DNA from 4 places in the Mesorhizobium sp. P2_C5_2 genome. Region 3 is predicted to be linked to each of the others. Evidence: predicted binding sites of a transcription regulator. Region 3 holds the regulator's gene; each other region holds the start of a gene.

Region 1 (7,560 bases), on a different contig from region 3:
CTGTCGCAGAAGATCTCGTTCCTGCTCGATGCCACGCTGGGCATGATCTCGATCGAACAGAACGCCATCATCAAGATCTTCTCCGTCGCCGCCGTCATCTTCCTGCCGCCGACGCTGGTGGCCTCGATCTACGGCATGAATTTCGACATCATTCCGGAGCTGAAATGGGAGCTCGGCTATCCCTTCGCTATCGGCCTGATGATCCTGTCGGCGATCCTGCCCTTCTGGTATTTCCGCCGCCGCGGCTGGCTCTAATGCATGTCGCTCAAAAGTGGTCCCGGTTTTGAGAGAACGACATGCATAAAAACAAAAAACTAAAGCGCGTCGCCTGATTCCGTTCAAACGCGAGGCGCTTTAGGCCCAACAGAATTCGCTTGACCAAACGCCTCCCGGACGGCATCCGGATGCCCGGTGATCGTACAACCTTGAACCGGATTAGGATCATGACCGGAAAAAGCTGGGCCTATGAGGATTTCACCGAGGGCGCGTCGATCGACCTCGGCGCCAAAAAGGTGAGTGCGGCCGAGATCGTCGAATTCGCCGCCGAGTTCGATCCGCAGCCGATGCATCTCGACGAGGAAGCTGGCAAGGCCAGCATCCTTGGCGGGCTCGCTGCCTCCGGCTGGCACACCTGCGCGATCTTCATGCGCATGTTGTGCGACGCCTTCCTGCTCGACTCGACCGCGCAAGGTGCGCCCGGCATCGACCATGTCAAATGGAAGAAGCCGGTGCTGGAAGGCGATACGCTTTCCGGCAGGACCGGTGTGGTCGCCAGGCGCCTGTCGAAGTCACGCCCTCAGCTTGGCCTGGTCACGTTTCGCAGCGAGTTGCTCAACCAGCGTGGCGAAAGTGTCTTTGAACTCGAAAACACCGTCATGTTCCTGACCCGGGAGGCGGGCGCATGAGCCTCGACGAGTTCTTCCGCATTGGTGAAACCATCAACCTCGGTTCGCACACATTCGACGCCGAGGCGATCAAGGCGTTCGCCCGCAAATACGATCCGCAGCCTTTTCACGTCGACGAGGAGGCGGCAATGAAAAGCGTGTTCGGCAGCCTCTGCGCCTCAGGCTGGCACACCGCCGCCACCTGGATGAAACTCAGTGTCCAGGCCCGCATGGATGCCGGGTGGACCGGCCCCGGCCCGGTGCCCGAATTCGGCCCCTCGCCCGGTTTCAAGAATCTGAAATGGCCAAAGCCGGTCTATGCCGGCGAAACCGTCACCTTCATGCGCACGGCCCTGTCCCACCGCCCGCTCGCCACCCGCCCCGGCTGGCGGCTGCTCGCGCTGCGCTCGGAGGGCGTCGACTCGGCAGGCGACAAGGTGCTGGAGTTCGACAGCGCCGTGCTGGTGAAGGCTGAGTAGGAAGTAGGAAGTAGGGAATAGGCAGTAGGCAGTAGGCAGTAGTGAGTGCTGCGCCTTGCATGGAATGCGGAGCTCCCTACTCCCTACTCTAATGCCCTTCAAACCCGATCAACGTCCGCACCGGCACACCCAGTGCTTCCAGCTTGGCGCGCCCGCCCAGATCCGGCAGGTCGATGACAAAGCAGGCGGCAAGAATATCGGCACCGATCTGGCGGAGCAGCTTGACCGCTGCTTCCGCCGTGCCGCCGGTGGCGATCAGGTCATCGACCAGGATCACCTTCTCCCCCGGCGCAACGCCGTCCTTGTGCATCTCCATCTCGTCCAGCCCGTATTCCAGGCTGTAGGCGACGCGCACCGTCTCGTAAGGCAGCTTGCCCTTCTTGCGGATCGGCACGAAGCCGGCTGAAAGCTGATGCGCCACAGCGCCGCCGAGGATGAAGCCCCGCGCCTCGATGCCGGCGATCTTGTCGATCTTCTGCCCGGCATAGGGATGCACCAGCTCATCGATGGCGCGGCGGAAGGCGCGCGCATTGCCGAGCAGAGTGGTGATGTCGCGAAACAGAATGCCAGGCTTGGGATAATCCGGAATGGTGCGGATCGCGGCGAGCAGCGTGTCTTCGAGTGACGATTTCATGGCTTGAACTTACCTGAATCGGAGATTCGTGCGCGACAATTGTTCGATGGAACTGCAGCCCATCAGCTTCATGCCGCGCTCGATCTCGACCCGCATCTGCCCGAGCGCCCGCTCGACGCCTGGTTGGCCGGCCGCCGCCAGCGGGAAAAGATAGTAGCGCCCGACGCCAACAGCCTTGGCGCCCAGCGACAGCGCCTTGAGCACATGCGTGCCGCGCTGCACGCCGCCATCCATGATGACGTCTATTCGGTCACCAACGGCATCGACGATCTCGGCCAACTGGTCGAACGCCGCCCTCGAGCCGTCCAGCTGTCGGCCACCATGGTTCGACAGCACAATGCCGCTGCAGCCGATCTCGACGGCACGTTTGGCATCCTCCACCGACATGACGCCCTTGAGGCAGAACGGACCTCCCCACAGCTTGACCATCTCGGCGACGTCGTCCCATGTCATCGACGGATCGAGCATCTCGGTGAAGTAGCGGCTGATCGACATCGTGCCGCCGCCCATGTCGACATGCTCGTCGAGCTGCGGCAGCTCGAACCCCTCATGGGTGAAATAGTTGATCGCCCAGCCCGGCTTCAGCGCGAATTGCAGCATGCCGGCAAGGCTGAGCTTGAAGGGGATGGCAAAGCCGGTGCGCTTGTCGCGCTCGCGGTTTCCTCCGGTGATGCTGTCGACGGTCAGCATCATCACCTCGACGCCAACCGCCTTTGCCCGCTGCATCATCGCCCGGTTGAGGCCGCGGTCCTTGTGGAAATAGAACTGGTAGACCTGCGGGCTGCTGCTGATCCTGCGTGCTTCCTCGAGGCTGACGGTGCCGAGCGAGGACACGCCGAACATGGTGCCGAATTTGGCCGAAGCCTTGGCCACCGCGCGCTCACCCTGATGATGGAACAGCCGCTGCAAGGCGGTCGGCGAGCAATAGACGGGCATTGCCAGCTTCTGGCCCATCACCGTCACCGACATGTCGATCTCGCTGACACCGCGCAATACGTTGGGGACGAGGTCGCAGCTGTCGAAACTCTCGGTGTTGCGGCGATAGGTGACTTCATCGTCCGCCGCGCCGTCAATGTAGTTGAAGATCGGTCCAGGCAGCCGCTGCTGCGCCATGCGCCGGAAATCGGAAAAGTTGTGACAGTCGCGTAGCCGCATCATCGATTTCCAAATGCCATGGCGAAAGAAGCTGCTGCGTCGAATATCAATCCGATGCCGCCATGCCAACGGGCGAATTGCCGAACTGCCTCTTGGTCACAGCCATGAACGAAAAAGGGACGCCTTTGGCGCCCCTTTCCGTCGAAAGCCGACTATTGGGAATAGCTTACATGCCGAGATCGGAACGCAACTCGGCCTTGGCTATGTCGTACTCGGCCTTGAAGTCGTCCCGGTTAAGCAGGACGGCGGCAATGACGCTGCCGGAAATCTTGCCCATCTCGACATCGGACGGATAGTGGATGCCGCCGACCACGCGGTTGTGGGCATACTCGGCCGCACGCGCCATGATCACGGCGCGCTTTTCCGGAACCATGTCGGCCAGGATAATGCCCATCATGGTGCCGACCGTGGCATGGCCGGAAGGCCAGGAACCAGAGCTCGACAGCTTGACCACCGGCTTGACGAGATCACTGAGCTGGTGCGGTCGCGGGCGCTTCCAGACATCCTTGGCCGGGTCGACGACCGCGCCTTCGGTGGCCACGACACGATCGAAGAAGGCTGCGAATTTCGGCAGCTTTTCCTTGTTGAAATTCGGCCCCATGACATTGGTGAAGCGCCAGACGTCTTCCTCGGCGTCGGCAACGGCGCTGGCCTCCATTTCGGGCGTGCGCGTCACCTGCAGCGTCAGCACGGCGCCGAGCTCGGCCTTGGTCTCGGCCGAATCATTGGCCGGTGGCGGCGGCAGGATCATCGTCAGGTCGACGTCCTTGTTGGTGACGAAGGGTTTTGCGTCTTCGGCCTGGGCGGCCGAGCCGGCGATGAGCAGCAGCAGTCCTGCCGCAAGCGATGCGTATCTTTTCATGGGTGCGATCCTTTGATGAGGGCGGCACAGGATCGCCAGCGGCAGTGACGGCCGTGTGACAAGCCGCCTCCGGAAAAGCAAAAGGGCGCCTCGCGGCGCCCCTTTTTTATAGGTGGCTGGCAGCGCTTAGTGCGCCACGCCTTCCCACACCTTGCGCTTGGTCAGATACATCAGCGTCCCGAACAGAAGCAGGAACACCAGAACGCGGAAGCCGGTCTTCTTGCGGTCTTCCATATGCGGCTCGGCGGCCCACATCAGGAAGGCCGAGACGTCGCGCGAATACTGGTCGACCGTCTGCGGCGAGCCGTCATCATAGGTGACCTGGCCGTCGGACAGCGGCTTGGGCATCTTCAGCGACACGCCGGACATGAAGTAAGGATTGTAGTGCGTGCCTTCCGGGATCACCATGCCGGCCGGCGGCGTCTGGTCGTAGCCGGTCAGGAGCGAATGGATGTAATCCGGACCGCCCTGGGCGTACTGGGTGAAGATGTCGAACACGAAGCGCGGGAAGCCGCGCTCGACGCCGCGTGCCTTGGCCAGCAGCGACATGTCCGGCGGAGCAGCGCCACCGTTGGAGGCAGCGGCTGCCTGCTCATTGGCGAACGGCGCCGGGAAATAGTCGGACGGCTTGCCCGGGCGGTCGAACATGTCGCCGGCATCGTTGGGACCGTCATGGATGGTGTATTCGGCGGCAAAGGACTTCACCTGCGCCTCTGAATAGCCCAGGCCTTCCAGCGTGCGGAACGCCACCAAATTCATCGAATGGCAGGCCGAGCAGACTTCCTTGTAGACCTTCAGGCCGCGCTGCAGCTGCGCCTTGTCGTAGGTGCCGAACGGACCGGCAAAGCTCCAGTCCATTTCCTTCGGTTCGTCGATCGGGAAATGCGTCGGTGCTGCCGCGTTGTGCGCCTCTTCAGCGGCCATCGCCACGGTGCCGACCGCTCCGATGCCGCCAGCAAACAGGCCTAGCAAGGCGAGCGAGGTGAGAATCTTTTTCATGCCAAATCCCCTTAGATTCTCGCTCAGCCCTTGGTTTCCGGCGCGGAGGTCGCACCGGCCGGATGTCCCCCACCGGCACCCTTGTTCTTCTCCAGCACCGCCTCGGTGATCGAATTCGGCAGTCTGCGCGGCGTCTCGATAAGGCCCAGCACCGGCAGCGCGACCAGGAAGAAGGCGAAGTAGAACAGTGTCGCCGCTTGAGCGTAGCCAACGTAGTTGCCCGAGACCTCACCTATCAGGAGGGTCAACAGACCACCGCCTTCCGCCGGCTGCGAGCCCAGCCATCCGAGCAGGACAGCGTCGGCGACGAACAGCCAGAAAAACAGCTTGTACCAGGGCCGATAGACCGCCGAGCGCACCTTGGAGGTGTCAAGCCACGGCACCAGGAACAGCATGACGATGGCGCCGAACATGCACAGCACGCCGCCGAGCTTGGAGTTGATCGGCCCGATGTTGAAGGTGATGGCGCGCAGGATCGCGTAGAACGGCAGGAAGTACCATTCCGGCACGATGTGGGCCGGCGTCTTCAGCGGGTTGGCGATCGTGTAATTGTCCGGATGGCCGAGGAAGTTCGGCAGGTAGAAGACGAAATAGGCGAAGAGGAACAGGAACACGATCATGCCGAACGCGTCCTTGATGGTCGCATAGGGCGTGAAGGCGACGGTGTCGGTCTTCGACTTGACCTCGATGCCGGTCGGATTCGACTGGCCGACCACATGCAGCGCCCAGACGTGCAGGACGACGACGCCGGCAATCATGAACGGCAGCAAATAGTGCAGCGCAAAGAAGCGGTTGAGCGTCGGATTGTCGACGGCGAAACCGCCGAGCAGCAGCTGCTGGATCCAGTCGCCGACCAGCGGAATGGCGCTGAAGAAGCCGGTGATGACGGTGGCGCCCCAGAAGCTCATCTGCCCCCAGGGCAGCACATAGCCCATGAAGCCGGTTGCCATCATCAGCAAGTAGATGATGCAGCCGAGGATCCACAGCAGCTCGCGCGGCGCCTTGTAGGAGCCGTAATAAAGTCCGCGGAAGATGTGGATGTAGACGGCGACGAAGAAGAACGAAGCGCCGTTGGAATGCATATAGCGCAATAGCCAGCCCGAATTCACGTCGCGCATGATCTTCTCGACCGAATTGAAGGCGAGATTGGTGTCGGCCGTATAGTGCATGGCCAGCACGATGCCGGTCAGGATCTGCGCCACCAGCATAATCGCCAGGATGCCGCCGAAGGTCCACGCATAGTTCAGGTTGCGCGGCACCGGATAGGCGATGAAGCTGTCATAGACCATGCGCGGCAGCGGCATGCGGGCGTCGAACCAGCGTTCGATACCGGTCTTGGGCGTATAGGTCGAGTGTCCCTCGCTCATCGAAATATCCCCTGGCTCAACCGATAAGGATTTTGGTATCGGAAATGAACTTGAATACCGGCACGGCCATGTTTTCCGGCGCCGGGCCTTTGCGGATGCGGCCGGCGGTGTCGTACTGCGAACCGTGGCACGGGCAGAACCAGCCGCCGAAATCGCCTTCCTGGCCGAGCGGAATGCAGCCCAGATGCGTGCAGACCTGCACCATCACCATCCAGGCTTCCTTGCCGGGCGTGGTGCGGTTGGCGTCGGTCGCCGGCGCATCGGCCGGCAGATTGGCGTTGCGGGCGATCGGATCCTTGAGGTCGGCAAGGTTGACGGTCTCGCCGTCCTTCATCTCTTGCTCGGTGCGGTTGCGCACCACGACCGGCTTGCCGCGCCATTTGACGATCAGCGACATGCCAGGGGTCAGTGAGGAAACGTCGACCTCGACCGAGGCCAGCGCCAGCGTCGAGGCATCGGGGCGCATCTGGTCGATGAACGGCCAGGCGACGGCCCCTGCGCCAACCACTGCGGCCATGCCGGTGGCGACGTAGAGAAAATCACGACGGTTGGGATCCTGGGTGTCGGTTGCGCTCACGGGTGCCTGATCCTTTCGCCTCTTCCGAGCCGGCGGTCGAGCTTTGTTCCCCGCTCCATCGCGCCGGCCCGACAGCGCATGGCGAACAAGCTAGCGAATTCCTCCGGCATTTGGATTTCGGTTTATGCGTGAAGCCCGTTTTTGTCCAGCGGGGTGAGGCCACAAGGGCAGATTGTCGCGGGGACAAAACACCGTGTCAGTCGGCCAGACGCCAAACGGCCGGGAAAGGCGGCTAAACAACAGGGAAATCTCAGCAAATCCGAGGCTCGCCGCCCTGTCTCGACAGGACAGGTTGCCGTGATCTAGTCTCGCCGATATGGCACACATCATCGACCGCGAGACCTGGACCAGGACGCCCGGCCGCTGGCAAGGCGAACTGCAACTAGGCGCCTACGGCTCCAACTCCTGCCTGATCTTCAACTATCAGCCGGAGGTCGGCGGCGGCCCGCGCCTGCACACGCATCCTTATTGCGAGATCTTCATCATTCGCCAAGGCACCGGCCTGTTCACGATCGGCGACCAGCGGATCGAGGCCACGGCCGGTCAGATCCTGATCGTGCCGCCGAACACGCCACACAAATTCACCAATCTCGGACCCGGCCC
Region 2 (7,560 bases), on a different contig from region 3:
AGACATTGTCGATCTGGCTGAGCGCGACGCCGGCAATGCCGGCAATTCCCGATCCGAGAGCAAAGGTCAGCGCGTCGACCCAGGGCGTCCGGATGCCCATCGAGGCGGCCATGCGCCGGTTGGCGGTGACGGCGCGCATCTGCAGGCCCCAGGGCGTGCGCTTCATGACGTAGAGCAGCACCCCAAAGACAGTGAGCGCGAAGACCAGGATCCACAGCCGGTTCCAGGTGATGGCCAACTGGCCGACGTCGAACGAGCCCGACATCCAGGAGGGATTGCCGACCTCCTGGTTGGTCGGCCCGAAGATCGAACGCACCGCTTGTTGCAGCACCAGCGAGACGCCCCAGGTCGCGAGCAGCGTTTCCAGCGGCCGGCCGTAGAGAAAGCGGATGACGCCGCGCTCGATGATAAGGCCGACAGAAGCAGCAACCAGAAAAGCCAGCGGCAGCGCGATGACCAGCGACCAGTCGAACAGGCCGGGGAATGAGGTTCGGATCACCTGCTGGACGACAAAGGTGGTGTAGGCGCCGAGCATCACCATCTCGCCATGCGCCATGTTGATGACGCCCATGACGCCGAAGGTGATGGCAAGGCCGATGGCCGCGAGCAGCAGCACCGAGCCGAGCGAAATGCCGTACCAGATGTTCTGGCCGGCATCCCACAGCGCCAGGCTCGAATTGATGCTGGCGATTGCCGCGGTCGCCGCGTCCTTGACCGCGCCTTGCGCATTAGCCTCGACCGCGGTCAGCAGCGAGAGCGCGTCGCGATCGCCGCGCGCGCCGATCAGCGCGACTGCCGCGAGCTTGTCCGCTTCCGGCTTGTCGGAGACCAGCACCGATGCCGCGCGCGCCTGTTCAAAGAGTGCCTTGACCTTGGCATCGGTCTCGGCGGCGATTGCCGCGTCGAGCGGCTCGATGTTGGCGGCATCGGGCGTCTTGAACATGGTATCGGCCGCGGCGATGCGGACAGACGGATCCTTGGCGCGGAGCGTCAGCGTGCCCAGCGCGTCGCGGATGACACGGCGCAGCGTGTTGTTGACCTTGATCTTGGTGATATCGGTCTTGGCGGCATCGCCGGTCTTTTCGCCGCTCAGCGGATCGAGCAGCGAGACGCTGTCGCCGGCCTCATTGCCGACGAAAACCATGGAATCGGCTTTGCGGATGTAGAGATTGCCTTCGGCAAGAGCGGCAAGCGGCCGTTCAACCAGCGGATCGCCGGTAGCGGCAAGCTCGCGCACCACGGCCTCGATGGCGGAAAAGCCAGTGCCGGTGGCGAACTTGGCGATGATGGCGCGCAAATCGGCTTCGGCTGCGTTCGACGGCAACAGACTTGCCATCAGGAACACCAACATGAGGCCGAGAGCGCGCAACAGGATCATCCGTTCAGATACTTTTCCGGGAGGTGGAATTCGGCGTCCGGGCGGGCTGAAGCGCCCGGACGCCTTGCGGTCTCTGGCCTTGGAACCGGCCAGATGGCCATGGACCTGATGGTCCAGGCCGGGGAGGATCAGTTGGTCCCCTTGCCGCCGCACTTGCCGGTGGCGACGTTGAAGTTGCCGCAGGACAGAGGCGCGCGCCAATCCGAGATCAGGTCCTTGGAATCAGGCAGATAGTCGGACCATTCGTCGCCCATCACGAGGCCGGGCGTCTGCGACACGGTCTCGAACTGGCCGTCGGCCTGGATCTCGCCGATCAGCACCGGCTTGGTGATGTGATGGTTCGGCATCATCGTCGAATAGCCGCCGGTGAGGTTCGGCACGGACACGCCGACCATGGCGTCGATCACCTTGTCCGGATCGGTAGTGCCGGCCTTCTCGACCGCCTTCACCCACATGTTGAAGCCGATATAGTGGGCTTCCATCGGGTCGTTGGTGGTGCGCTTGTCATTCTTGATGAACTTGTGCCAGTCGGCGATGAACTTCTTGTTTTCCGGCGTGTCGACGCTCTCGAAATAGTTCCAGGCGGCGAGATGGCCGACCAGCGGCGCGGTGTCGAGACCGGCCAGTTCTTCCTCGCCGACCGAGAAGGCCATGACCGGGATATCCTCGGCCTTGATGCCCTGGTTGCCGAGTTCCTTGTAGAAGGGAACGTTGGCGTCACCGTTGACGGTCGAGACGACGGCGGTCTTCTTGCCGGCCGAGCCGAACTTCTTGATCGCCGACACCTCGGTCTGCCAGTCGGAGAAGCCGAACGGCGTGTAGTTGACCATGATGTCTTCGGCGGCGACGCCCTTGGCCTTCAGATAGGCCTCGAGGATCTTGTTGGTGGTGCGCGGATAGACATAGTCGGTGCCTTCCAGCACCCAGCGCTTCACCGAGCCGCCATCCTCGCTCATCAGGTAGTCGACAGCAGGGATGGCCTGCTGGTTGGGAGCCGCACCAGTGTAGAACACGTTGCGCTCGCTTTCCTCGCCCTCATACTGGACGGGATAGAACAGGATGTTGTCGAGCTCGGAGAATACCGGCAGAACGGATTTGCGCGACACCGAGGTCCAGCAGCCGAATACGGCCGCGACCTTGTCCTTGGAGATCAGCTCGCGCGCCTTTTCGGCGAAGAGCGGCCAGTTGGACGCCGGATCGACGACGACCGCTTCCAGCTTCTTGCCGAGCAGGCCACCCTTGGCGTTCTGCTCTTCGATGAGCATCAGCATGGCGTCTTTCAGCGTCGTTTCCGAAATCGCCATGGTCCCCGACAGCGAATGCAGAATGCCGACCTTGATCGTGTCTTCGGCGGCCTTGGCTGGAGACGACATCGACAGGCCGGCAGCGACCACGCCGGCCGAAAACATTTTTGTTATTGTAGCGAAATTACCCCTCATACCGAAGACTCCCAAGCTTGGTTGATTGCACCGCAACAATGCAATGCAACAGCCGTGCCAAATGCAAAGGCACCTCTCGGAAAGGGGAGATAGCCGAACGTTATCAGCCGGTTATTATATTAGCCTAAAGAAAACAAAGGCAGCCGGTTAAGAACTGATTGAGGGAAATTTGCGCAGCGCACAAGGCTTTTGCCTAATTTTCGCCCAAGTATGACAAGTGCCTAGATTTTGATCTCCGGCAGCGGCTTGCGGGCGAACAATATTGCAGCACGGCGCAAAAATGGGGCAAGCTCATTCCGCAAACGAGTAACCCGATGACATCCCGCATCTCATGCATTTCCGGCATCCTGCTGCTGATCGCAACGAGCGGCGCCGCGCGCGCCGACTTCAGCGATGGCAAGCTGCCGGACGGTACCTATCACTGCGAAGTCTATCTGCTGGGCGCCTTCCTGAACCTCGGCGACATTACCATCAAGGGCAATGTCTATAGCGGCCCGGTGACGTTCGGCACCGCGCCGCAAGGCTACAACTACCAGATGAACGCCAATGGCGAGATCACCTGGCTGGGCCCGCTGGGCGGCTACACCACCGGCGGCAACTCAGTCTCGATGACGCAAGCCACGCTGGACGGCGAGACCACCCCGTCGTTTGACATCATCCTGAAGCAGCCCGACGGCGCCTTCACTGCCTCGACCTGCACCAAGGGCTGAGCGAGCCCGATCCAGTCGTTCGCTTGCGGTTTCCTCTCCTGTCATGCGGATGTTGCCGAAGCAGACTACGGCAGCGGTGCGCCGTAACATCCACCCTGAGAGGCAGACACCATGGCCAATGCACCGTCTTCATCCTCCCCCGTCATCCGCGACGTCATTGCCGAGCGCGTCTCGCGCCGGTCTCTTTTGAAAGGCAGCCTTGCCTCCGGCGCGCTGATTGCCGGCGGCAGCTTTGTCGGCTCCCTGTTTGCCGGTGAAACGCATGCCGCGGCAGCGCAGTCGACGCTTGGCTTTCCCGAGTTGAAGCGCGTCTACGACAAGACCCATGCCGCCGCCGAAGGCTATGAGACGACCATCGTCGCGCGCTGGGGCGATCCGCTTGCCGCCGGTCTCGCCGAGTTCGACGGCAACAAGGTCGCCGCGGACGAACAGGAAAAGCGTTTTGGCTACAATTGCGACTACATCGCCTTCATGCCGCTGCCCAAAGGCACGGTCAATTCCGACCATGGCCTGCTCTGCGTCAACAATGAGTACATCTCGCCCAATGTGATGTTTCCGGGCACGACCGAGGACGATTCCGGCAAGACGATGACCAAGGAACAGGTCGATCTCGGCATGGCCGCGATGGGGCATTCGATCGTCGAAGTGCAGTTGAAGGACGGCAAGTGGGAAACGGTTGCCGACAGCCCGCTCAACCGCCGCATCACCGCCAACACCGAAATGACCGTTTCCGGACCGGCCGCCGGCCATGCCCTGATGAAGACCTCAGCCGACGTCACCGGCACCAAGGTGCTCGGCACCAGTTACAACTGCAGCGGCGGCTTCACCCCCTGGGGCACGGTGCTGACCTGTGAGGAAGGTGTTTCCGATATTTTCGGCGGTGACCCGAAGAAGGCGCCGACCGCCGAGCTTCTCGACCGCTACGGCTTCGACGGCTCCGACATCTACGGCCGCGGCCGCTTCCATGACCGCTTCAACCTCGACAAGGAGCCGAACGAGGCAAACCGCTTCGACTGGGTGGTGGAGATCGATCCCTACGACCCGCAGTCCAAGCCGGTGAAGCGCACAGCGCTCGGCCGCATGTCGCATGAGGCCTCGACGGTGGTCCTCAACAAGGACGGTCGCGTCGTCGTCTATATGGGTGACGACGACTATTTCGAATACATGTATCGCTTCGTCTCGGCCAAGGCCTACGACAAGGCCAACTCGGCCTCCGGCGCCAATCTGCTCGACGATGGCGTGCTATCGGTCGCCCGCTTCGATGCCGATGGTTCGATGACATGGCTGCCTTTGGTGCACGGCCAAGGCAAGCTCACCGCCGAAAACGGTTTTGCCGACCAGGCCGAGGTGCTGTTGAAGACGCGGTTTGCCGCCGACGCGCTCGGCGCCACGCCGATGGACCGGCCCGAGGATATCGAGACCAATCCGGTGACCGGCCGTGTCTATGCGGTGATGACCAAGAACAAGAAGCGCGACCAGTCGAAGGTCAATCCGGCCAACACCCGGCCGGAAAACCTGTGGGGCCATATCGTCGAGCTGATCCCGCCCGGCGGCCGTGGCGCGGACGCCGACCATACGGCGGAAAAGTATGCCTGGGACCTGTTCGTGCTCTGCGGCAACCCGAAAGATGCCAAGGTCGGCGCCACGTTCCATCCGGATACGTCGGACAATGGCTGGTTCGTCTGCCCCGACAACATCACCTTCGACCCGGCCGGGCGGCTGTGGGTGGCGACGGACGGCGCCAATGATTTCGACCTGCCGGACGGCGTCTACGGCGTCGACACGGAAGGCGCGGCGCGCGGCCTGCCCAAACTGCTGTTCACCTGCCCGCATGGCGCGGAGGCGACCGGCCCATGCTTCACGCCGGATGGCACGACGCTGTTCCTGTCGGTGCAGCATCCTGCGGAAGACGCCGAGACGCTCGACAAGGTGCAGACGCTGTGGCCCGACTTCAAAAACGGCCAGTTGCCGCGGCCTTCCGTCGTCGCCATCCGCCGCAAGGACGGGCAGCCGGTCGGCGCTTAGCCAGACGAAAAAGGCGGAACGCGACTTGGCGCGTTCCGCCTTGAGGTCCGGGAGGACGGTTTTTGGTCGGCTTAGATCGTCTTGGCCGACATTTGCGAGGCGATGTATTCGGCCTGGCGGATCGCCAGCGACACGATCGTCAGCGTCGGGTTCTCCGCCGCCCCGGTGGTGAACTGGCTGCCGTCCGACACGAACAGGTTCTTGATGTCGTGCGCCTGGCCGTGTTTGTTGACGACGCCGTCTTCCGCCTTCTCGCTCATCCGGTTGGTGCCGAGATTGTGGGTCGAGGGATAGGGCGGCGTCGGGAAGGAGCGCGTTGCGCCGACCGCGTCGTAAAGTGCGGTGGCCTGCTTGTAGGCATGGTTGCGCATCACCGTGTCGTTGGGGTGATCATCGAAATGCACGTCGGCGATCGGCATGCCATGGGCATCCTTCTCGTCCTTGTGCAGGGTGATGCGGTTTTCCGCGCGCGGCATGTCCTCGCCGACGATCCACAGGCCGGCCATGTGATCATAGTGGTCGAGCGCCGTGGTGAAGGAACGGCCCCAGCCGCCCGGATTGAGGAAGGCGGCCATGAAAGGCAGGCCGAGCGACAGCGTCTCGAACTCGTAGCCGCCGACAAAGCCGCGTGAGGGATCGTGCCGCGCCTCGTCGCGGATGATGCCGGCCATGGTGGTGCCGCGATACATGTGCACCGGCTTGTCGAAGATGGCATAGACCGAGCCGGTGGTGTGGCGCATGTAGTTCTTGCCCACCTGCCCCGACGAATTGGCGAGGCCGTGCGGGAATTTGGACGACTCCGAATTGAGCAACAGGCGCGGGCTTTCGATCGAGTTGCCGGCGACGGCGACGATGCGGGCCTTCTGCTCCTGCAGCTTGCCGTCCTTGTCGGCATAGACGACGCCGGTCACCTTGCCTGAAGCATCGTGGTTGATCTTGATCGCCATGGCATTCGGCCGGACTTCGAGATGGCCGGTCGCCTCGCCCTTGGGGATTTCGGTGTAGAGCGTCGACCATTTGGCGCCCCATTTGCAGCCCTGGAAGCAGAAACCGGTCAGCTGGCAGGAATTGCGGTCGTCGCGCTCGACCGAGTTGATGGCCATGTTGCCGGTGTGGCATTCCTTGTAGCCGAGCTTGTCGGCGCCGGCCTTCAGCACCTTGAAATTGTTGTTGCCGGGCAGCCGCGGCCAGCCATTGGTGCCGGTGACACCCATCTTGGCTTCGGCCTTGGCGTAATAGGGCTCCATCTCGGCCAGCGTGACTGGCCAGTCCAGAAGGTTGGCGCCGTCAACCTTGCCGTAGTTCGTAAGTGCCTTGAACTCATGCTCCTGGAAACGCAGCGAGGCGCCCGCCCAGTGCGTGGTCGAACCGCCGACCGATTTGACGATCCAGGCCGGCAAATTCGGGAAATCCTTCGACACCCGCCAGTCGCCGGAGGTCGTGCGCTTGTCCGTCCAGGCGAGCTGGCTGAAGGAAGCCCACTCGTCGTTGATGAAATCCTCATATTCGTGGCGGGCGCCGGCCTCGAGGATGACGACATCGACGCCTTTCTGGGCGAGTTCGTTGCCGAGCGTGCCACCGCCGGCGCCGGAGCCGATGATGACGACCACGCCGTCGTTGTTGAGATCAAATGAAGCTGCCATGGTTTCCTCCCATGAATTCCTGTTTGCGAGTTTCAGAACGACGGAGGGCTCAAAGCCACTCGATGTCGTCGAAACCGCGCGCGATGTAGCCGCCCTTGGAGTAGGATTCGCCCTCGTAGCCGAAGATCGGCCACACCTCCTGCTGGTTGTAGAGGCTGACGACGAGGCCGCCGCGGATGGACTGGAAGAACGGCGTCGCCTCGATCTTCTGCAGCACGGCGACGCGCTGCTCCTCCCAGCCGAGGCCGCGATAGCCGCCCTCACCCGACTTCTTGTCGAGGTCGGCAATGCCGTCTTCGATCATCGTCTTGTAGGCGGCGTCCTTGCCGGCCTGCTCGTCATGGCCTTTCACGGCAATGGCGTAG
Region 3 (7,560 bases):
CGGCGACCGCGCTGCCGGTGCAGATCTACATGTGGGCAAACGAGGCCGAACGCGCTTTTGTCGAGCGCATGTCGGGCGCCATCATCATCCTGCTCGTCTTCCTCATGGCCATGAACATCACCGCGATCGTGCTTCGGCGCCGGTTCGAGCGGCGCTGGTAGAAAAAAGGCAATTTGGTATGAACATCATGACCGAACAGTCCCTTGAAAACGCAGTGGGCGACAAAATGAACGCCAAGTCGAACGAAGTCATCAAGATGCGCGGCGACAAGGTCGGCGTCTTCTACGGCGAGAAGCAGGCGCTGTTCGACGTCAATCTCGACGTCCGCCAGAACCAGGTGACGGCGCTGATCGGCCCGTCCGGCTGCGGCAAGTCGACCTTCCTGCGCTGCCTCAACCGCATGAACGACACCATCGATTCGGCGCGGGTGACGGGCAAGATCACGCTGGACGAGGACGACATCTACGACAAGAACATCGACGTCGTCGAACTCCGCGCCCGCGTCGGCATGGTGTTCCAGAAGCCCAATCCGTTCCCGAAGTCGATCTACGAGAATGTCGCCTACGGCCCGCGCATCCACGGGCTGGCCAAGCGCAAGTCCGACATGGACCAGATCGTCGAATCCAGCCTGAAGAAGGCGGCGATCTGGAATGAGGTCAAGGACCGCCTGCAGGAGCCCGGCACCGGCCTGTCCGGCGGCCAGCAGCAGCGCCTGTGCATCGCGCGCGCCATCGCCGTGTCGCCGGAAGTGATTCTGATGGACGAGCCCTGCTCGGCGCTCGACCCGATCGCCACAGCCCGCGTCGAGGAACTGATCGACGAACTGCGCCAGAACTACACGATCGTCATCGTCACCCACTCGATGCAGCAGGCGGCGCGCGTGTCGCAGCGCACGGCGATGTTCCATCTCGGCTATCTGGTCGAAGAGGGCGCCACCGACAAGATGTTCACCAACCCCGACGACAAGCGCACCCAGGACTATATTACCGGCCGCTTCGGCTGAGCCGTCCAGCGGTTGAATTTTCAGGCACGAGGACCAGGATCATGGGTGAACATACCGTCGCCTCCTTCGATGAAGAACTGGGGCAGATCAGCAAGCTGATCCGCGACATGGGCGATCTGGCCGGCTCGATGGTCAGCGGCTCGACCAGGGCGCTGCTCACTTCGGACAACGCGCTGGCGCAGCGTGTCGTCTCCGACGACGCCATCATGGACGCGCGCCAGCGTGAACTGGACGACCGCGCCATCACGCTCATCGCCAAGCGCCAGCCGATGGCCAACGATCTGCGCGCCGTGGTTGGCTCGATCCGCATGGCCGGCGACCTTGAGCGCATCGGCGATCTCGCCAAGAACATCGCCAAGCGCGTCGGCACCGTTGGCCTCAGCGTCACACCGCGCGACCTGTCGCATTCCATCGATGCGATGGCGCAGCTGGTGCTGATCCAGGTTCAAAGCGTTGTCGAGGAGTATGCTGCCGCCGATGCCGCGGCGCTGGCGAAACTCCGGAATGACGACGAGCGCATCGACGTCAAATACACGTCCGTGTTTCGCGAACTCTTGACCTACATGATGGAAGACCCGCGCAACATCACCGCCTGCACGCATCTCCTGTTCTGCGCCAAGAATCTGGAGCGCATCGGCGATCATGTCACCAACATCGCTGAAAATGCGTACTATGTGCTGACCGGCCAGCAATTGCCCGCCAATCGCCCGAAGCAGGACGAGACGGCGATGGCCACGTCGGCCTGACAAGGGTGAACTGCTGATGATTGCGCCACGCATCATGGTCGTGGAGGATGAGGAGCCGCTAGGCGTGCTCCTCCGCTACAACCTCGAATCCGAAGGCTACCAGGTCGAAGTGGTGACACGCGGCGATGAGGCCGAGATTCGGCTGCAGGAAAACGTGCCCGATCTGCTGGTGCTCGACTGGATGGTGCCGGCAGTGTCCGGCATCGAGCTCTGCCGACGGCTGCGGATGCGGCCCGAGACCGAACGGCTGCCGATCATCATGCTGACCGCGCGCGGTGAAGAAAGCGATCGCGTGCGCGGTCTCTCCACCGGCGCCGACGACTACCTGGTGAAACCATTCTCGACGCCCGAGTTCATGGCACGCGTCAAGGCGCTCCTGCGCCGCGCCAAGCCGGAAGTCCTGTCCAGCGTGCTCAAGGTCGGCGACATCGTGCTCGACCGTGAATCGCACCGCGTCTACCGCAAGAAGAGCGAGATCCGGCTCGGGCCGACCGAGTTCCGCCTGCTCGAGTTCATGATGCGCCATCCCGGCCGGGTGTTCTCGCGCAGCCAGCTGCTCGACAATGTCTGGGGCGAGACGATCTATATCGACGAGCGTACCGTGGACGTGCATGTCGGCCGCCTGCGCAAGGCGGTCAACAATGGCCGCATGCCTGACGTGATCCGCACCATCCGCGGCGCCGGCTACGCCATCCGCGAAGACTAGGCCGCGCCGTGCCGCGCCGTTGCCGGCCTCTCAGGCGACATGTTTGCCGGTCTTCGACTGAATCCCCGGCGCGAAAATCTCCTGGTCGACGAAGCCGAGGGCGCGCATGGCGCAGCCTTCGCGGATCAGCGGCAGTTCGTTGGGCTCGGTGTCGAAGGAGATCGACTTCGAGTGCTGGCCGCCGGCAGTCTGGGCGATCGCTTCGCGCAGCGCCGGTTCGATCAGGTCGAAGGCGGCGGCGCTGACCCCGACCATGGCGACAGGTGCGGGATCGATCAGCGCGAACAGGCTGCCAAGGCCGAAGCCGAGCGCTTCGCCGGCCTTGCGGTAGGCTTCCCGCTCCGGGCCGTCGGTCTCCCGGGCGCGCGCGGCAAGCGCGCGCATATCAGCGTCGCCGACATCGACCGGTTCGGCGTCCTCGCTCATCATTTTGGCGCTGCGCCAGATGGCGTAGTTGCCGGCATAGGCCTCGACGCAGCCGCGCCGCCCGCAACGGCAGAGCGCGCCGCCCGGACGGTGGATCATGTGGCCGAACTCGCCGCCAGACGAATGGGTGCCGGTGAACAGTTCGCCTTTCAGCACCAGCCCCATGCCGATACCGTGCGAGAGGAGGATAGCGATGAAATCGTCGCGGTAGCGCTCGGGCTGGCGCCATTGCAGCGCCACCGCCATCATGTTGCAGTCGTTCTCCATGGTGGCCGGAATGCCGAATTCCGCTTCCAGTATATCGGCGAAGGCAATGTCGGTCAGCGGCGTGATCGGCGACCACAGCATGGCGCGCGCCTGCGAATCGGTGATGCCCTGGATGCCCATGGCAATGCGGGCGATGCTTTGGACATCGAGGTCGGGATCCTCGAGCCGCCGCCGCACGATTGCCGTGCATTCGCCGATCAGCTCGTCGCGCGGCATGGTCAGCGTGTCCAGCCGGCGCTGCTCCTCGGCGACCACGTGGCCGGCATAGTCGATGACGGTGACGGAGAGGAAGTTCAGCGACAGCACCACGGTCATCACGGCCGCTGCTTCCGGGTTGAGGCCCAGGCCGACCTGCGGCCGGCCGCGCTTCAGCGCAACGGTCTCGCCAGGTTTGCTCTCGGCCAGTATGCCTTCCTGAATCAAATCAGACGAGATCGCCGATATGGTCGAATGGCTGAGGCCTGTCGTTGCGGCAATCTCCGTTCGCGACGGCTGGCCGGCCCGGCGCACGGCCGAAATCACCATCGCACGGTTGCGACGGCGCAGATCGTCGTGGCGGATACCAACCGACATCTTTTTTGTTTCCTCCCGGTCCCCCCGCGCCTCATGATAGTGGAGGCGGTCAGGGACGCCACGCAAATATTGGCAGAAGCCGGCGGCGCTGTCATTGTTTATTGCGGGTCTCGAAAAAAATCGGCGAGGCCATCAGAATCCATCAGAATCGATGTTGACAGCGCCTCGCTGTTGGACCAGTATTTTTTCGAGGCTCGAAAAAATAGAGCCTCTGTGTGCCGGCCTTCGGGCCAGTTTTGTCGCGCCGCGCGCGGCGCAGGGAGGATTATCATGAACAGATTTGCAGCCGCCATGCTGGCGGGTGTCGCCATGTCGCTGACGCTGGTGTCGGTCGCGCAGGCGAAGGACAAGGTCATCGGCGTGTCGTGGTCGAATTTCCAGGAAGAGCGCTGGAAGACCGACGAAGCGGCGATGAAGGCGGCGATCGAGGCTGCCGGCGACAAGTACATTTCCGCCGACGCGCAGTCCAATCCCGGCAAGCAGCTGACCGACGTCGAGAGCCTGATCTCGCAGGGCGCCAACTCGCTGATCATCCTCGCACAGGACGCCTCGGCCATCGGCCCGGCGGTGCAGAAGGCGCTGGATGAAGGCATTCCGGTCGTCGGCTATGACCGCCTGATCGAGAACAAGGACGTCTTCTACCTGACCTTCGACAACAAGGAAGTCGGCCGTATGCAGGCCCGCGAAGTGTTCAAGGCGAAGCCCGAAGGCAACTACGTCTTCATCAAGGGCTCGGGTTCCGATCCGAATGCCGATTTCCTGTTCTCGGGCTCGATGGAAGTGCTCAAGGAAGCCATCGACTCGGGCAAGATCAAGAATGTCGGCGAGGCCTATACGGATGGCTGGCTGCCGGCGAACGCCCAGAAGAACATGGAACAGTTCCTGACCGCGAACGACAACAAGGTCGATGCGGTGGTCGCGGCCAATGACGGCACCGCTGGCGGTGTTGTCGCGGCGCTGACGGCGCAAGGTCTTGCCGGAACGGTTCCGGTGTCCGGCCAGGACGGCGACCATGCCGCGCTGAACCGCATCGCGCTCGGCACGCAGACCGTGTCGGTGTGGAAAGATGCGCGAGAGCTCGGCAAGAACGCCGCCGAGATCGCCTCGCAGCTCGCCGACGGCAAGAAGACCGGCGAAATCGCCGGCGCCAAGGACTTCACCACGCCCGGTGGCAACACCGTCAAGTCGCTGTTCCTGACCCCGGTTGCGATCACCAAGGACAACCTCAACGTCGTCATCGATGCCGGCTGGATCAAGAAGGACGAAGTCTGCACGGGCGTCGCCGCCGGCAGCGTCGCGGCCTGCAACTAAGCTTGGCTGTTTCCATCCGATATCGACGCCGCGGCCCCAAAGCCGCGGCGTTTTCTCAACAAGATTTGTGTTTCCGCCATAGGCGGCTAACTTCTAGGCTGTGGTCCGGCATCCGCGTCAGACGGCAAGCCGCTGGGAGGACATCATGACCGACACGACCTCGACTTCGCAGGCCGACACCGCGCGTGCGTCGGAACTCGGCGCGGTCGCCCGGTTCCTGAAAGCGACCGAGATCGACACCCGCATGCTCGGCATGATCGGCGCGCTGCTTCTGATCTGGATCGGCCTGCATGTCATTTCCAGCTTCCGCCTCGGGGTCAATCCGCTCGATTTCGACAGCCGCACCTTCCTGACGCCACGCAATCTCTGGAACCTGTCGGTGCAAACGTCCGCCGTCGCCATCATGGCCTCAGGCATGGTGCTGGTCATCGTCATGCGCAACATCGACCTCTCCGTCGGTTCGGCCGAGGGCCTGATCGGCATGGTGATGGGTTTTGCCCAGGTGCATTTCCTGGTGCGCTTTGTCGGGCTCGAGCTCGGCAATCCGTGGATCTGGGTTCTGGCGCTGGTCATCGGCGTGGCACTCGGCCTTCTGATCGGCGCCTTCCAGGGTTTTGTCATCGCCTATCTCGAAGTGCCGGCCTTCATCGTCACGCTGGGCGGCCTGCTGGTCTGGCGTGGTGCTGCCTGGTGGGTGACCAGCGGCCAGACCGTGGCGCCGCTCGACGCCACCTTCCAGCTGATGGGTGGTGGTCCGGCCGGATCGATCGGCGCGACCTGGAGCTGGGTCGTCGGCATCGTCGCCTGCCTTGCCGTGGTGTTCGCGCTCTTCAACGGGCGGGTGCAGCGCAAGCGCTTCCGCTTCCCGCTGCGGCCGATCTGGGCCGAGACGCTGCTCGGCACCGTCACCTGCGCCGTCATCATGGGCGCGGTGTGGCTGGCCAATTCCTATCCGTGGCCGATCGGCATCGTGAACCGCTATGCGGCCGCCAACAACATCACAGTGCCCGAAGGCGGCCTGTTCATCGCCCATGGCATCGCCATCCCGGTGCTGATGGCGATCGCGGTCGGGCTGATCATGACCTTCATCACCAACCGCACCCGTTTCGGCCGCTACGTCTTTGCCATCGGCGGCAATCCGGAAGCCGCCAATCTCGCCGGCATCAACACGCGCTGGATCACCATGAAGGTGTTCATGATCATGGGCGTGCTGGCGACGATCGCCGCGGCGATCTCGTCGGCCCGGCAGAATTCGGCGACCAACGTGCTGGGGACGCTGGACGAGCTGCTCGTCATCGCCGCCGCCGTCATAGGCGGCACCTCGCTCGCCGGCGGTTCGGGAACGATCATTGGCGCCATGCTCGGTGCGCTTTTGATGCAGTCGCTGCAGTCCGGCATGGTGCTGCTCGGCGTCGACTCGCCGCTGCAGAGCATCGTCGTCGGCGCCGTGCTGGTCATCGCGGTGTTTCTCGACACCGTCTATCGCAAGCGCGTTTAGGGGATACGATCATGGCTGACAAAACCGCTCCCTCCGCTGCACCCACCGGCATGCCGCTGATCGACATGCGCAACATCTCGATCGCCTTTGGCGGCATCCGCGCCGTCGACGATGCGTCCATCGATCTTTTCCCGGGCGAGGTCGTGGCGCTGCTCGGCCATAACGGCGCCGGCAAGTCGACACTCATCAAGATCCTGTCCGGCGCCTACAAGCGCGATGCCGGCCATATCTTCGTCAACGGTCAGGAGGCTTCGATCTCCAATCCGCGCGACGCCAAGAAATACGGCATCGAGACCATCTACCAGACGCTGGCGCTGGCCGACAATGTCGACGCCGCAGCCAATCTGTTCCTCGGCCGCGAGATCATGACTGCCTGGGGCACGCTCGACGATGTCGCCATGGAGGCCGAAGCGCGCAAGGTGATGGGCCGGCTCAATCCGCGCTTCCAGCGCTTCAAGGACCCGGTGATCAAGCTGTCGGGCGGCCAGCGGCAATCGGTGGCGATCGCGCGCGCCATCCTGTTCAACGCCCGCATCCTGATCATGGATGAGCCGACGGCCGCGCTTGGTCCGCAGGAAACGGCGCAGGTCGGCGAACTGGTCAAGCAGTTGAAGTCGGACGGCATCGGCATCTTCCTGATCAGCCACGACATCCACGACGTGTTCGAGCTTGCCGACCGCGTCTGCGTGATGAAGAACGGCCAGGTCGTCGGCACCGCGCGCACCACCGATGTCACCCAGGACGAGGTGCTCGGCATGATCATCCTCGGCAAGTGTCCGCCTGGCGCCATTCCGGGCCCGGGCGCGCTGAAGATCGCCGCCTGAGATACGCGATCGTCGATTGATCGCGATCTCGTCCGAGCCGTTTTTGCTTCTTCGAGATCGTTATTCGATAAGCCGGCTAAATATCTGGAACTTGATGTGCCAGCCGTCATGATGGTTTAGCCGCGCCATTGTGTTGCCGCGGCGACTTGCCCATAAAGGTTCCGAACCGTTCATGGGTCTGCGTTGAAGAAGTTTTTCCCGATCCT
Region 4 (7,560 bases), on a different contig from region 3:
CTCGGTGACGCGCTTGGCGGCGCTGCGGCCGGTCAGCAGTTCCTTCCAGCTGTGCTCGAAGCCCATGCCGAACGGCGAAACCAGGCCAAGGCCCGTGACGACGACACGCCTCATCGCAGGTCCTCCCCGGTGATGACTGCGGATGGCGTCAGGCCGAAGCCTTGTCGATGTACTTCACGGCATCGCCGACGGTCAGGATGGTCTCGGCCGCATCGTCCGGAATCTCGACGCCGAACTCTTCTTCGAACGCCATGACGAGTTCGACCGTATCGAGGCTGTCCGCGCCCAGATCATCGATGAAGCTCGCCTGCTCGGTCACCTTGTCGGCATCGACGCCAAGATGTTCGATGACGATCTTCTTGACGCGCTCTGCGGTGTCACTCATTTGGGGCATCCTCGTCTTTTGTTTGTCTGTCTTCGTTAGCGGGCAGAATGCCGCTAATCAAGCTGAAAGATGGTCCTGCCGGAAACGCAACGGTGCCGGACCGGTTTTTGCCCGAACCGCCGGGTTGCGGGCCGCATTACACGAAAATTGGCTAAGGTCCAAGGCGAAATGGTCTCTTTTCACAAGCCGGCCATGTCTTCTTTCACAAGCCGGCCATGTCTTCTTATAACCCGGCCATGTCCCGTCAGATCATCGCCATGCCGCCGTTGACATGGATGGTCTGGCCGGTGACGTAGGCGGCTTCGTTGGAGGCGAGATAGGCGACGGCAGACGCCACTTCAACACTCGTGCCCATGCGGCGCGTCGGGATCGCGGCCATGATCGCATCTTTCTGCTTGTCGTTGAGCTTGTCGGTCATGGCCGATTCGATGAAGCCCGGGGCGACGCAGTTGACGGTGATGTTGCGGGTGGCGATCTCCTGCGCCAGCGACTTGGAAAAGCCGATCATGCCGGCCTTGGAGGCACAGTAATTGGTCTGGCCGGGATTGCCGGTGACGCCGACCACCGAAGTGATGTTGATGATGCGGCCATGGCGGCGGCGCATCATCGGATGGGTGAGTTCGCGGGTCAGCCGGAACACGGCGGTCAGGTTGACCTCGAGCACGCTGTCCCAATCGGCATCCGACATGCGCACGAACAGGCCGTCCTTGGTGATGCCGGCATTGTTGACCAGGATGTCGACGCCTTCGAGTTCGGCCTCCGCCTTCTGGCCAAGCGCCTTGACCTCGTCGCGGTTCGACAAATTGGCCGGAAACAGTTTTACCCGATCGCCGAGTTCACCGGCCAGGGTCTCCAGTTTCTCGATGCGGGTGCCATGCAGGCCGACAATGGCGCCTTGCGCATGCAGCACCCGGGCAATCGCCTCACCAATGCCACCCGATGCGCCAGTGACAAGCGCCTTGCGGCCGGTCAGTTCAAACATTTTTTCAACCTCATTTTTCCGACAGTGCCGCAGGCGATCCTGGGTCCATATACGTCAAATCATCCAAGCCATGCCAGAAGTCTTCGGCTTTTAGGACATCTTCGTCGCCACGCCGAATGCGCTCCACAACCTCAGTTGCAATGCGATACTCGTCGCCTAAGTGCTCCGCTTTGCGCCGGCCAATCTTCGATGTGGGCATGCGACACCTGTCGGTAACGTTGAAACTCACCTAGCCAAGCGCGGCCAGCGCGGCCTCTACATCGGCGGGCGTGCCGACGGCCGATGTGGCGATGTCGCGGTTGATGCGCCGCGCCAGGCCCGACAGCACCTTGCCGGCGCCAATCTCGTAAAGCGAAGCGACGCCGTTGGCGCCGAGCCACTCTACCGTTTCGCGCCAGCGCACGCGCCCGGTAATCTGCTCGACCAGGCGCCGTGCGATCTCGTCGGGATCGCTGGTCGGGGTCACGGTGACGTTGGAGACAACGGGAACCACCGGCGCATGCTTGGTTACCCCGGCCAGCGCCTCGCGCATGACATTGGCCGCCGGCGCCATCAGCGCCGAATGGAAGGGGGCAGAGACCTGCAGCATCAGCGCTCGCTTGGCGCCCTTTTCGGTGCATAGTTTTGCGGCGAGTTCCACCGCGGCCCTGGCGCCGGAGATCACCAGCTGGCCACCGCCATTGTCGTTGGCGATCTGGCAGACCTTGCCGGATCCCGTTGCAGCCTCGGCGCAAGCGGCTTCGACATCCGGCTGTTCCAGCCCGATGATCGCCGCCATCGCGCCCTCGCCGGCCGGCACTGCCGCCTGCATGGCATTGCCGCGAATGCGCAGCAGCCGGGCGGCATCGGCGACCGAAACGAAGCCGGCGGCGGCAAGGGCGGAGTATTCGCCGAGCGAATGGCCGGCGACGTAGGCAACCTTGCCCTTCAGCGAAAAGCCGCGCGCTTCCAGTGCCCGAACCGCGGCCAACGACACGGCCATCAGCGCCGGCTGGGCATTGGCGGTCAAGGTCAGCGTCTCTTCCGGACCTTCCCAGATCAGTTTCGACAGCTTTTCACCCAGCGCGTCATCGACTTCCTCGAAGACCCTGCGCGCCTCGGGGAAGGCGTCGGCGAGGTCCTTGCCCATGCCGACAGCCTGGCTGCCTTGTCCCGGAAAGGTGAATGCAACGGCCATTTGGGCTCTCTCCAGCGCCTGATTTTTCCTGCCTGTGACGCAAGGCGGACCGCCAAGTCAAGCCCGCGGTCGGCATTTCGGCCCTTGGTCCAGCCGGAAACTGACCCCGAGTCCCTGTTCCGAAAGGCTTTTTGCCGATCACTCCTGATGAAAACCGCTCACGAATCGTTTGCTGGCTCTTCTTATTTTCGCCACAGGCGCTAGCTTTTGGATGACAGTTCTATGACAGAACGGTGACGCGAGTGGAAAAAACGCGTTGCTTGGGCCCGGGGGAAAAGACGTGGCAAGGATCAGGAAGGGCGCGGCCGTACCCGCGCCACAGTTCTTGGAGGACGATCCGTCCACCGGCTATCTGCCGGGGCGCAGATGGCCTGTCATCCGCTACGGCCTGGTCACGCTGCTTGCCTCGGCCGCCCTGGTGTTCGCAATCGAATGGATCGTGCGCGGCGACTTCTTCGGCACGGTCGACTTCTTCCTGCAGCCGTTCAAGCCGGGCTGGACCACCATCATCGTCTTTGCGCTGGTGCTGATTGGACTGGACGCCGTGCTCGGCCGCAGCCACCAGAGCCTGATGATCGTCGCGCCGCTGACGCTGGCTCTGGCCTTTGTCGGGCATCAGAAGTCGCATTATCTCGGCGATCCGCTCTACCCGACCGATTTCCTCTATTCGCGCCAGATCATGGCATTGATGCCGCTGCTGGTGCGCGAGCGGCCCTGGACGGCGGTGGCCATGGCTGTCGGCATCGTCGCCGGACTGTCGTTGCTGATCTATGGCTGGCGGCTGTGGCGCCGCAAGGTGCCGATCCTCAGCCGCAAGGGGCGGCTGGCACGGCTGACGCTGGCGGTGCCGCTGCTCGCCTTCTTCGTCTCGATCATGGATTACGCCACTTTCTCGTGGACCCGCGACCGGCTGCAGATCATCCCGATCATGTGGGACCAGAAGGAGAACTACGCCTCCAACGGCTTTGCACTGGCCTTCGCGCTCAACGTGCCGATGGCGCATGTTTCGGCGCCGGCCGGCTACTCCGACAAGGCGATCGACGCGATCGACAGGCCGGATGTGACAGCCTCGGTGCCGGATGAGAAACCCGACATCATCGTGGTGATGAGCGAATCCTTCTGGGATCCGACCAAGCTGCCCGGCGTCACCATCACGCCGGACCCGATACCCAACGTGCGGGCATTACGCTCGGGCTATATGTTCTCGCCGGAATTCGGCGGCATGACCGCCAACATCGAGTTCGAGGCGCTGACCGGCTTTTCCAATGCCTTCCTGCCGGCGGGCTCGATCCCTTATCAGCAATATGTGCGCACGCCGACGCCGTCGCTGGCGACCTTCCTGAAAAGCGAAGGCTACCGCGCGCGCGCCATCCATCCCGGCACCAACTGGTTCTGGAACCGGGGCGCGGTCTATGCCGATTTCGGCTTCAACGATTTCCGCTCGGAAGAGACGCTGCCGCCGCTGGAAAAGCGCGGGCCGCTGGCCTCCGACGCGGCAATGACCGACGAGATCATCCGCGAGGCCGACGCCAGCGAGGATCCGGTGTTCTTCTTCGCCGTCAGCCTGCAGAACCACGGCCCCTACGAGCCGTACCGCTATTACAATCCGACCCACAAGGTCGCGGCACCCATCAGCACATGGGCGCGGGAATCGCTGCTCAGCTACGCCGAGGGTTCGGCCGATGCCGACCGTGGCCTCGAACGGCTGATCGAATGGGCGAAGAAGCGCGAGCGGCCGACGGTCATCGCCTTCTTCGGCGACCATCTGCCGCCGCTCGGTCCCGTCTATGTCGAGACCGGCTTCCTGAAAGACAATGTCGCGCCGCGCAGGGAGGCTACGCCGGAGGCGGCACTCGAGCACCACCAGACGCCGCTGATCATCTGGTCGAACCGCACCGGTCCGGCGCAGGATATGGGCGCGGTCAGTCCGGCCTTCCTGCCCTATCACATCCTGACCACGGCAGGGATCACACACCCTTACTACACCGGCTTCCTCGGCGCGCTGCGCGAACGCTACCGCGTTGTTGACCGCAACCTGCTGCTGACGCCTTCAGGCGAAGCGACCCCAGACTGGGCGCGGCAGAAGGACGTCGATCCGGCGATCAACGATTTTCGCCTGCTGCAATACGACATGATGTTCGGCAAGCGTAAGGCCGCGCCCGACTTCTTCCCCGAAACGGTGGACAAGGTCGTCGCCCATACAAGTTGATGGCCTGCGACGCCAAGGACGCTGTCTGGAACGCCTCGTGCCCTTGCCTTCCCGCCAAATTGCTGTATAGACGCCCGCAATCTGCCGGTCCTTGCTGGGGGCTGAACGGAGGGCCGGAGGTTTTACCCAAAACCTTCGTGTGAAGCCAGAAGCGCTTCCGCCTCCCGTGTCTCCGCTCTCGACCGTCTCGAAATGCTCCTTTCTTCCCCGCCCCTTTGGGACCAGCGGGTCAGAGAAGTTGCAGAGGCTTTTGCCGCGAGGATCCGGGAGAGAAACGAAGAAAGGCATTGAACCACTATGGCTCTATACGAACATGTGTTCCTTGCCCGGCAGGACCTCTCGCAGCAGCAGGTCGATGCGCTTGTCGAACAGTACAAGGGCGTCATCGCAGCAAATGGCGGGTCCGTCGGTCGGGTCGAGAACTGGGGACTGAAGTCCCTCACCTACCGGGTCAACAAGAACCGGAAGGCTTACTACACGCTTATGGACCTCAACTGCCCGCCGGCCGCGCTCAACGAGATGGAGCGCCAGCAGGGTCTGTCCGAAGACGTGCTGCGTTTCCTGACCGTCAAGGTTGAGGCGCATGAGGAAGGCCCGTCGGCCATGATGCAGAAGCGCGAAGAGCGCTCGGAACGCGGCGGCTTCGGCGACCGTGACCGTGGCGATCGTGGTCCGCGCTCGTTCGGCGACCGTGATCGCGGCGACCGTGGCGATCGTCCGCCGCGCTCGTTCGGCGACGCCGGTGGCGATCGTGGTCCGCGCCGTCCGCGCGAAGGTGTTGAAGGGGGTGCAGAATAATGGTCGACATCAATCAGATCCCGACCCGGCGCCCGTTCCATCGTCGCCGCAAGACCTGCCCGTTCTCCGGCGCCAACGCGCCCAAGATCGACTACAAGGACGTGCGTCTTCTGCAGCGCTACATTTCCGAGCGCGGCAAGATCGTGCCGTCGCGCATCACCGCCGTCAGCCAGAAGAAGCAGCGCGAACTCGCCAAGGCGATCAAGCGCGCCCGCTTCCTCGGCCTGCTGCCCTACGTGGTTCGCTAAGACTTTCGAGCAGGCGGTTCGCCGCCTGCTCTCTTTCTCCCACGGCGACGGGCGCCGCAGGGTTAATTCGATGATGCATGTCGTTGTCCCAAAACCGGGACCACTTTTGGGCGACATGCATTGAAATCCCGAGTTGAGGTGAAAAACCTCTAACTGCCGCGACAGGCAGGACAGCGACACCGGCGCCAAGGCGCCCGAGCTTCCTGACCTGTTCCATTCAATTCGGCGCCGATCCCGCGATCGGTGCCCAGACGAAGGAACAAGACCATGCAAGTGATTCTTCTCGAACGCGTTTCCCGCCTCGGCCAGATGGGTGATACCGTCAAGGTCAAGGACGGCTTTGCCCGCAACTTCCTCTTGCCGCAGGGCAAGGCGCTGCGCGCCAACGAAGCCAACAAGAAGAAGTTCGAAGGCCAGCGCGCCCAGCTCGAAGCCCGCAACCTCGAGCGCAAGTCGGAAGCCAGCCAGGTTGCCGAAAAGCTCGACGGCAAGAGCTTCATCGCCGTGCGTTCGGCCGGCGAGACTGGCCAGCTCTACGGTTCGGTGTCGACCCGTGACATCGCCGACCTGCTGACGGCGGAAGGTTTCTCGGTCAACCGCAACCAGATCCAGCTCAACCAGCCGATCAAGACCATCGGCGTCACCAATGTGGCGATCGCGCTGCATCCGGAAGTCGAGGTCACCATCAGCCTCAACATCGCCCGCACGGCCGAAGAAGCCGAACGCCAGGCCAAGGGCGAGACGCTGACCACCGCCGAAGCCATTTATGGCGACGACATCAACGACAATGCGCGGCCGGAGAACTTCTTCGACCCGAATACCGAGTTCGAAGGCGGCGAAGACAACGCCTGATCGCTTAAGGACAAGCGAGGGAGCAGCGCTCCCAATCACATTGTCGTCATCCAGCCTTTCTGGACCAATGCCCGGGCGTCTCGCCCGGGCATTTTTGTGCCAAATGGAACTTTTCGAGCCCCTATATATTAAGGCAGAATTAGACAGCCAGTCTGACCGTGAGGGGACATTTGGTGATGAATATTCTGTTGAAGCGCGTTCTCGACCGCCTGGTGCGTACAGGCAATCTCAAAGTAACCGGGCCGAAGGGCTCGACCGTGATATTCGGCGACGGCAGCGGCGAGCCTGTGCACATGCACATCAAGACCAAGCATGCCGAGCGTAGCATCTCCTTCGATCCGATGCTGGCGGTGCCGGAAGCCTATATGGACGGCGAACTCGACATCCTCGAGGGCGGCGTGCTGGGTGTGATGCGCATCGCCTTCCAGAACATGGGCAGCGGCGGCATCGACGCCACCTGGACAAAGGCGATCGAGGGTCTGCGCCACGCCTTCCGCCGCTTGCAGCAGATCAACACTACCTCGCGCTCGCGCCGCAACGTGCAGCGCCACTATGATCTGTCGGGCGACCTCTACCGGCTCTTCCTCGACGAGGACATGCAGTATTCCTGCGCCTATTTCGAGCAGCCGGACATGACGCTCGACGAGGCGCAGGTCGCCAAGAAGCGTCACATCGCCGCCAAGCTCCGGCTGAAGGCCGGTCAGACCGTGCTCGATATCGGCTCCGGCTGGGGCGGGCTCGGCCTCTATCTCGCCAAGGCCTTCGACGTCGACGTGCAAGGCGTGACGCTATCGACCGAGCAGCACGGCGTCGCCACCGACCGGGCGCATGCGCAAGGCCTGCAGGACCGCGTGCATTTCGACCTGAAGGACTACCGCGAACTCAACGAACGTTTCGACCGCATCGTCT

Evidence for each region. The regulator PhoB, encoded in region 3, activates phosphate uptake and scavenging genes when phosphate is short. The targets are predictions, from matches to a motif close to TGTCATNNANCTGTCAT.
Region 1: a site for PhoB is predicted at 4,059-4,075, ahead of AC1D1B_RS13810 (acid phosphatase). Genes of this name have one in related genera too.
Region 2: a site for PhoB is predicted at 3,567-3,583, ahead of AC1D1B_RS17650 (PhoX family protein). Genes of this name have one in related genera too.
Region 4: a site for PhoB is predicted at 2,756-2,772, ahead of AC1D1B_RS08645 (LTA synthase family protein). Genes of this name have one in related genera too.

Annotation. Positions count from the first base shown of each region.
Region 1 is NZ_JBFUDV010000003.1:514,788-522,347, reverse strand. It holds gene corA (magnesium/cobalt transporter CorA) at 1-255, shown strand, start outside; gene AC1D1B_RS13830 (MaoC family dehydratase) at 444-905, shown strand; gene AC1D1B_RS13825 (MaoC family dehydratase) at 902-1,363, shown strand; gene AC1D1B_RS13820 (adenine phosphoribosyltransferase) at 1,452-1,997, opposite strand; gene AC1D1B_RS13815 (alpha-hydroxy acid oxidase) at 2,007-3,152, opposite strand; gene AC1D1B_RS13810 (acid phosphatase) at 3,319-4,014, opposite strand; gene AC1D1B_RS13805 (cytochrome c1) at 4,141-5,013, opposite strand; gene AC1D1B_RS13800 (cytochrome b) at 5,037-6,380, opposite strand; gene petA (ubiquinol-cytochrome c reductase iron-sulfur subunit) at 6,397-6,957, opposite strand; gene AC1D1B_RS13790 (cupin domain-containing protein) at 7,274-7,560, shown strand, end outside.
Region 2 is NZ_JBFUDV010000004.1:506,179-513,738, reverse strand. It holds gene urtB (urea ABC transporter permease subunit UrtB) at 1-1,378, opposite strand, end outside; gene urtA (urea ABC transporter substrate-binding protein) at 1,507-2,817, opposite strand; gene AC1D1B_RS17655 (hypothetical protein) at 3,132-3,527, shown strand; gene AC1D1B_RS17650 (PhoX family protein) at 3,639-5,552, shown strand; gene AC1D1B_RS17645 (GMC family oxidoreductase) at 5,624-7,195, opposite strand; gene AC1D1B_RS17640 (gluconate 2-dehydrogenase subunit 3 family protein) at 7,245-7,560, opposite strand, start outside.
Region 3 is NZ_JBFUDV010000008.1:77,756-85,315, reverse strand. It holds gene pstA (phosphate ABC transporter permease PstA) at 1-161, shown strand, start outside; gene pstB (phosphate ABC transporter ATP-binding protein PstB) at 179-1,003, shown strand; gene phoU (phosphate signaling complex protein PhoU) at 1,045-1,749, shown strand; gene phoB (phosphate regulon transcriptional regulator PhoB) at 1,766-2,455, shown strand; gene AC1D1B_RS26800 (ROK family protein) at 2,486-3,721, opposite strand; gene xylF (D-xylose ABC transporter substrate-binding protein) at 3,992-5,032, shown strand; gene AC1D1B_RS26790 (sugar ABC transporter permease) at 5,178-6,530, shown strand; gene AC1D1B_RS26785 (ATP-binding cassette domain-containing protein) at 6,542-7,354, shown strand; gene AC1D1B_RS26780 (CHASE domain-containing protein) at 7,538-7,560, shown strand, end outside.
Region 4 is NZ_JBFUDV010000002.1:357,179-364,738, forward strand. It holds gene fabF (beta-ketoacyl-ACP synthase II) at 1-114, opposite strand, end outside; gene AC1D1B_RS08625 (acyl carrier protein) at 149-385, opposite strand; gene fabG (3-oxoacyl-[acyl-carrier-protein] reductase) at 630-1,367, opposite strand; gene AC1D1B_RS08635 (hypothetical protein) at 1,378-1,566, opposite strand; gene fabD (ACP S-malonyltransferase) at 1,597-2,544, opposite strand; gene AC1D1B_RS08645 (LTA synthase family protein) at 2,825-4,753, shown strand; gene rpsF (30S ribosomal protein S6) at 5,051-5,551, shown strand; gene rpsR (30S ribosomal protein S18) at 5,551-5,799, shown strand; gene rplI (50S ribosomal protein L9) at 6,067-6,651, shown strand; gene AC1D1B_RS08665 (class I SAM-dependent methyltransferase) at 6,828-7,560, shown strand, end outside.